Linked DNA regions of Salinarimonas sp.. The protein of the gene in region 1 interacts with the protein of each later gene in a pairwise test. Links are inferred from orthologs where the notes say so. Each region holds a gene or a part of one and is shown in the gene's direction. Other genes may lie near its edges. The genes, in order: rplK and ABL310_RS02695.

Region 1 (3,033 bases):
CCGCCGTAGCCGACAGGTTTCTCCAGCCCTCCCGCCGATCTTCGCGATGCGCGACGGCCGGCGGCGGGGCGATTTGGCGTGAAGCGAAAGATGGCCAAGGGCAAGACCACACCGTTCGAGTTCCTCCAGCAGGTGCGCCAGGAAGGGTCCAAGGTGACCTGGCCGACGCGCAAGGAGACGATGGTGACGACCGGCATGGTCTTCGTCATGGTGCTTCTCGCGGCGCTCTTCTTCCTCGTCGTCGACCAGATCCTGCGCTTCGGCGTCGGCCTGGTCCTCGGTCTCGGCGGCTGAGGGGAGGGGAGAGCATGGCCAAGCGCTGGTACATCGTCCACGCCTACTCGAACTTCGAGAACAAGGTCGCGCAGTCGCTCAAGGACCAGGCCGAGCAGCGCAATCTCTCGGAGATGTTCGAGGAGATCCTCGTCCCGACCGAGAAGGTCGTCGAGGTGCGCCGCGGCCGCAAGGTCGACGCCGAGCGCAAGTTCTTCCCGGGCTACGTGCTCGTGAAGTGCGAGATGACGGACGAGGTCTATCACCTCATCAAGAACACCCCCAAGGTCACGGGCTTCCTCGGCGCCGACAAGGCGAAGCCGATGCCGATCCCGGACCACGAGGCGGAGCGGATCAAGGGCCAGGTGGCGGAGGGCGTCGAGCGCCCCAAGCCCTCGGTCTCCTTCGAGGTCGGCGAGACGGTGCGCGTTTCCGACGGCCCCTTCGCCTCCTTCAACGGCGTCGTCGAGGAAGTCGACGAGGGCCGCTCGCGGGTGAAGGTCGCCGTGTCGATCTTCGGCCGCGCCACCCCGGTGGAGCTGGAATACGGCCAGGTCGAGAAGGTCTGAGGACCGCTCGACCCGGACGCATCGCGCCGGCGCCTCCCGCGCCGGCGTGAACGACGCGCGGGAGGCCTGCCCGGACGCCATCCGGGCCTCGACCGGCCGCACCGCGCCCTGCAACCCTCCGCCCCCGGCCGGCAGCCGGCGGCGGACGCTACGGACGCAGTCTCATGGCGAAGAAGATCACGGGCTACATCAAGCTCCAGGTCCCGGCCGGGGCGGCCAACCCCTCCCCGCCGATCGGCCCGGCGCTCGGCCAGCGCGGCCTCAACATCATGGAATTCTGCAAGGCCTTCAACGCGAAGACCGGGCAGATGGAGAAGGGCACCCCGATCCCGGTGATCATCACCGCGTATCAGGATCGCTCCTTCACCTTCGAGATGAAGCAGCCGCCGGTCACCTACTGGCTGAAGAAGGCCTCCGGCGTGCAGAAGGGCGCGACGGCTCCCGGCAAGGGCGGCCCGGTGGGCAAGGTCACCGCCGAGCAGATTCGCGAGATCGCCGAGAAGAAGATGGTCGATCTCAACTGCGATTCGATCGAGGCGGCCGCCGCCATGATCGAGGGCTCGGCCCGTTCGATGGGCCTCGAGGTCGTGGGCTGAGGAGGACGAGATGGCCAAGGCTGGAAAGCGTATCCGCGCCGCCCGCGAGGGCATCGACCCGACGAAGCTGTACGGGCTCGACGAGGCGATCGCGCTCCTCAAGGAGCGCTCGAAGGTGAAGTTCGACGAGACGCTCGAGATCGCGATGAACCTCGGCGTCGACCCCCGCCACGCCGACCAGATGGTCCGCGGCGTCTGCAACCTGCCCAACGGCTCGGGCCGCACGGTCCGCGTCGCGGTGTTCGCGCGCGGCGCCAAGCAGGACGAGGCGAAGGCGGCCGGCGCCGACGTCGTCGGCGCGGAGGATCTCGTCGAGCAGATCCAGGGCGGCACGATCGACTTCGATCGCTGCATCGCGACGCCCGACATGATGCCGCTCGTCGGCCGTCTGGGCAAGGTGCTGGGCCCGCGCGGCCTGATGCCGAACCCGAAGGTCGGCACCGTCACCATGGACGTGAAGGGCGCCGTCGAGGCCGCCAAGGGCGGCGCCGTCGAGTTCCGCGTCGAGAAGGCCGGCATCGTGCACGGCGGCGTCGGCAAGCTCTCGTTCGAGCCGGCCAAGCTCGCCGAGAACGTCAAGGCCTTCGCCGACGCGGTGATCAAGGCGAAGCCGTCGGGCGCCAAGGGCACCTACGTGCAGGGCATCGCCATTACCTCGACGATGGGCCCGGGCCTCAAGATCGACGTGTCGTCGGTCACGAGCTGACCCGCGCGCCAGCGCGACGCGCAGGACGGCCGGGCCTCGCGCCCGGCCGTTCGCACGTCCGGGGCGGCGGCCGCAGGAGCCCCGCTCCGGAAAAACCCGCTTGACTTTCGCCGAGATTCCCCCTTGGCATCCGGGGCGCGACGCGTTAAGGAAGCGGTCCGCGTAATTCATCGACCGAGTGGGTCCGCGTCCAGCGGAGCCTCGGTCGCGCGTTTTTCGGCCGGAACACCGGCCGGAAAGACGGCTGCCGGACCCGAGCGAGGCCCCTTGCGGGATTCTCGAGCGGGGTCGTGCGGCCTGTCCTGTCCGAGACTGCAGGCGCCCGCGAGGGCTTAATTCCCGGCGTCGTCCGAGGGCCAGCATAGACGGGGACGACCGGTATTTCCACGGCGCCGGCCGAAAGGCGGGCGCCGCGGCGAAGAAGGTTCGAACCATCGCTTTCCCGAGGGCGCGATCCGCGTCGGAGGGGGACAGGGCTTAGCCAGAGCGCCGTCCATCGGCCCGGCGAGCCGGATTGATGGGCGGTTGTGTGCAACCGGCCGGGCCCTCGCGGGCTCCGGCCAACCGGAGAGAGCCCAGTGGACAGAGCAGCCAAGCGCGAGCTCGCTTCGACGCTCAACGACGTGTTCACCAGCACGTCCGTGGTCGTCGTGGCCCACTATTCGGGCCTTTCGGTCGCCGACATGCAGAAGCTGCGCGCGCAGATGAAGCAGGCCGGCGCCACCGTGAAGGTCGCGAAGAACCGCATCGCCAAGATCGCTCTCGAAGGCACGGAAGTCGCGTCGATCTCGGAGCTGCTGCAGGGCCCGACCCTGCTCGCCTATTCCGAAGATCCCGTCGCGGCCCCGAAAGCCGCCGTCGACTTCGCCAAGACCAACGACAAGCTGGT
Region 2 (3,077 bases), 1.1 Mb from region 1 along the record:
AGAGCCAGCTCGTCATCCGCGGCAAGCAGACCGACGACAAGACGCGCCACTACCTTCACCGCGGCATCGCCGCCCGGCAGTTCCAGCGCTCCTTCCTCCTCGCCGACGGCATGGAGGTGGTCGGCGCCGACCTGACGAACGGTCTTCTGTCGATCGACCTCGTCCGCCCCGAGCCGGAGCGGGTGATCCGCAAGATCGACATCGCGCTGAAGGCGTCCAAAGGCTGACATCCGGCTGATTTCCGCACCGCTCGAGAGGAGGGCGCGAGACCATGACGACCACACAATTCCAGGATTTCGAGAACCCCGCTTCCGAAGCGCTCGCCGCGATGGGCGAGGGCGAGGTGGCCTATGTCCGCGCGATGTCGTCGGACGAGGTGAAGAAGCTCTTCCCCCAGGCGCCCGAGCTGCAGCCCGGCCTCGAGCTCTACGCGCTGCTCTCCGCCTCCGGCGCGCCGATCCTGCTCACCGCCTCCCGCGAGGCGGCCGTGATGAACGCCAAGGCGAACGATCTCGATGCGGTGAGCGTGCATTGAGGCACGAGGGCGGCGGCGACCGCCCCTCCGGGCCGGGCGGCGCCCGGCCCGCCTTCCCTGCGGGAAGACGACGGGCGAACGTGTCGTCGCTCTCCTCTTCTCGCCTTTCGACCGTCCTATCCCTCTGGAGAGTCGGGCGCCGTATCCCTCCGGAGCCGTCGTGCCATCAGGCATGCCGGCCGGATTAGACGGCGGAACGCGCCACGGTGTCGTCCCCGGCCGGAGCGCGTTTGCGCGCGGATGACAGCGCTCCCCACCCTCGTCCCGCTTCCCCCCTGCGCGCGCCGGTGCTACACCGCGCGCCATGCTCGAAGGCCTGCACCCCAACCGCCCCACCCACGTCATGCGGCTCGCCACCAGCGAGCGCGCGGCGCGCGCCACCACGGACGTGATCGGGGAGATGTTCGACCCCGCCGAGACCGCCGTCGCCGCCTTCGAGGCGCAGGACGGCAAGACCTGGCTGCTCGAGGCCTATTTCGCCTCGCCGCCGGACGAGGCGGCCGTGCGGAACATGATCCGGCCGGTTCTCGGCGAGCACGCCGACGCGGCCGTGTTCGAGGCGATCGACCAGAAGGACTGGGTGGCGGCCTCGCTGGAGGGGCTCAAGCCCGTGCGGGCGGGGCGCTTCCTGGTGCACGGGTCGCACGACCGCGCGGCGGTGCAGCCGAACGACGTCCCCATCGAGATCGAGGCGGCGCTCGCCTTCGGCACCGGGCACCACGGCACGACGCGCGGCTGCCTGCTCGCGCTCGTCGACGAGCTCAAGCGCCGCCGCCCGGCCCGCGTCCTCGACGTCGGCACGGGCACGGGCATCCTCGCCTTCGCGGCGGCGAAGGCGGTGAAGCGGCGCGTGGTGGCGGGGGACATCGACCCGGTGGCCATCGCGGTGGCGCGCGAGAACGCGCGCCTCAACGGCGTCGCGCCGTGGCTCGACCTCTATGTGGGGCCGGGCGTGCGCGCGCCGCAGGCGGACCGGGCGCGGACCTTCGATCTCGTCTTCGCCAACATCCTGGCGAAGCCGCTGCGCAGGCTCGCGCCCACGCTCGCGCGGGTGGTGGCGCCGAGCGGGACGCTGGTCCTGTCGGGCCTGCTGGCGCAGGACGTGCCCGGCGTGCTCTCGGCCTACCGGGCTCAGGGCTTCGCGCTGACGAAGCGCCGCGACCTCGAGGGCTGGGCGGCGCTCACCTTGAAGCGCGGCGGGGCGGCGGCGCGGCCGCGCGCCTGATCAGCGCACGAAGGGCAGGCGCTCGTCGTTCGAGAGGCCGAGCTTGCGATACTCGCCCATCTCCATCTGCGCCTCGAGATGCGGCGCGTAGAGCGCCAGCTCGCGCCGCGCGCGGGCCATCTGCGCCTCCTGCATGCGGCGCAGGATGCGGGCGAACAGGCTCGGACGGGTCTCGCCGGTGGCGGGGACGACGTCGCGGGCGACGTGGGGATAGTTGATGGCGTGGGCCATGGGACGGGGCTCCTGCTCAGGGTCGACGCCGCGTTCGGCGTGCGACCGATGTCCGTTGTTGCAGCGCAATATAGGTCAGCAGGCCTGTCCTAGCTACGACGAAAGTCTCAAGGCCGCCATGCATCGGGTGCAAGGGCTGCCCTATTCTTGGGCGGAGCTGCCCGTTTCCTGCATGGTTTGGAGCCGATCCGCCGCGGCCGCGCGCAGGCCCCGTTGCGCGCCGGCGCACTTGCGCGTACGCCTTCTCGCATGAGCCGCTTCCAAGATTTCGACGACGTCGCCGATCCGAGCCGCGTGGCCGGCCGGGTCGCGGCCCTGCGCGCCGAGCTCGCCGCCCGCGGCGCGCACGGCTTCGTGGTCCCCCGCTCCGACGAGCACCAGTCGGAATACGTCCCGCCCTCGGCCGAGCGCCTCGCCTGGCTCACCGGCTTCACCGGCTCGGCCGGCATGGCGGTGGTTCTCGCCGACCGCGCCGCGCTCTTCGTCGACGGCCGCTACACGCTCCAGGCCCCGGCGCAGACCGACACCGGCGCGATCGCCGTGCTCAATTCCGGCGAGACCAGCCCCTCGGACTGGGTGGCGGCGAACCTGCCCGAAGGCGCCGTCCTCGCCTACGATCCGTGGCTGCACACGGCGGATGCGGTCGCGCGTCTCGCCAAGGCGGCCGAGGCCGCGGGCGGGCGGCTGGTTCCCGCGGGATCGAACCCGATCGACGCGATCTGGACGGACCGTCCCGCCCCGCCGAAGGCGCCGGTGCGCCCGCATCCGGAGGCGCTCGCCGGCGAGAGCCGCGAGGCGAAGCTCGGGCGCATCCGCGAGGCCATGGCGAAGGAGAAGCTCGAAGCGCTCGTGATCTCCGATCCGCACGCGCTCGCCTGGGCCTTCAACCTGCGCGGCGGGGACGTCGCCCACACGCCGCTCCCCCTCGGCTACGCGCTGGTGCCGCGCGAGGGGCGCGCCACGCTCTTCCTCGATCCGGCCAAGGTGACGAACGAGGCCGGCGACGCGGTGGGCGATCTCGCCGCCTTCCGCGATCCCGCGGCCCTGCCGCAGGCGCTCGCCGACCTCGCCGCGCGGGGCGGCAAG

What was found.
Region 2: the proteins of rplK (region 1) and ABL310_RS02695 interact in binary tests that used the Escherichia coli proteins (3 or more experiments, as listed by UniProt). The link is inferred for Salinarimonas sp. from one-to-one orthologs.

What each region holds. Positions count from the first base shown.
Region 1 is NZ_CP157794.1:1,711,332-1,714,364, forward strand. What follows is about bases 1-2,722. They hold rplK (50S ribosomal protein L11), read left to right. Parts: upstream 1-1,006; coding sequence 1,007-1,438; downstream 1,439-2,722. Other genes in these bases: secE (preprotein translocase subunit SecE), read left to right, coding at 91-294; nusG (transcription termination/antitermination protein NusG), read left to right, coding at 309-842; rplA (50S ribosomal protein L1), read left to right, coding at 1,449-2,144. In the rest of the region: rplJ (50S ribosomal protein L10), read left to right, coding at 2,723-3,033. UniProt on the Escherichia coli protein: Forms part of the ribosomal stalk which helps the ribosome interact with GTP-bound translation factors.
Region 2 is NZ_CP157794.1:602,693-605,769, forward strand. The notes cover bases 34-2,799. They hold ABL310_RS02695 (50S ribosomal protein L11 methyltransferase), read left to right. Parts: upstream 34-839; coding sequence 840-1,760; downstream 1,761-2,799. Other genes in these bases: ABL310_RS02685 (Hsp20 family protein), read left to right, coding at 34-227; ABL310_RS02690 (DUF1150 domain-containing protein), read left to right, coding at 272-535; ABL310_RS02700 (hypothetical protein), read right to left, coding at 1,761-1,991; ABL310_RS02705 (aminopeptidase P family protein), read left to right, coding at 2,241-2,799. In the rest of the region: more of ABL310_RS02685, read left to right, coding at 1-33; more of ABL310_RS02705, read left to right, coding at 2,800-3,077. UniProt on the Escherichia coli protein: Methylates ribosomal protein L11.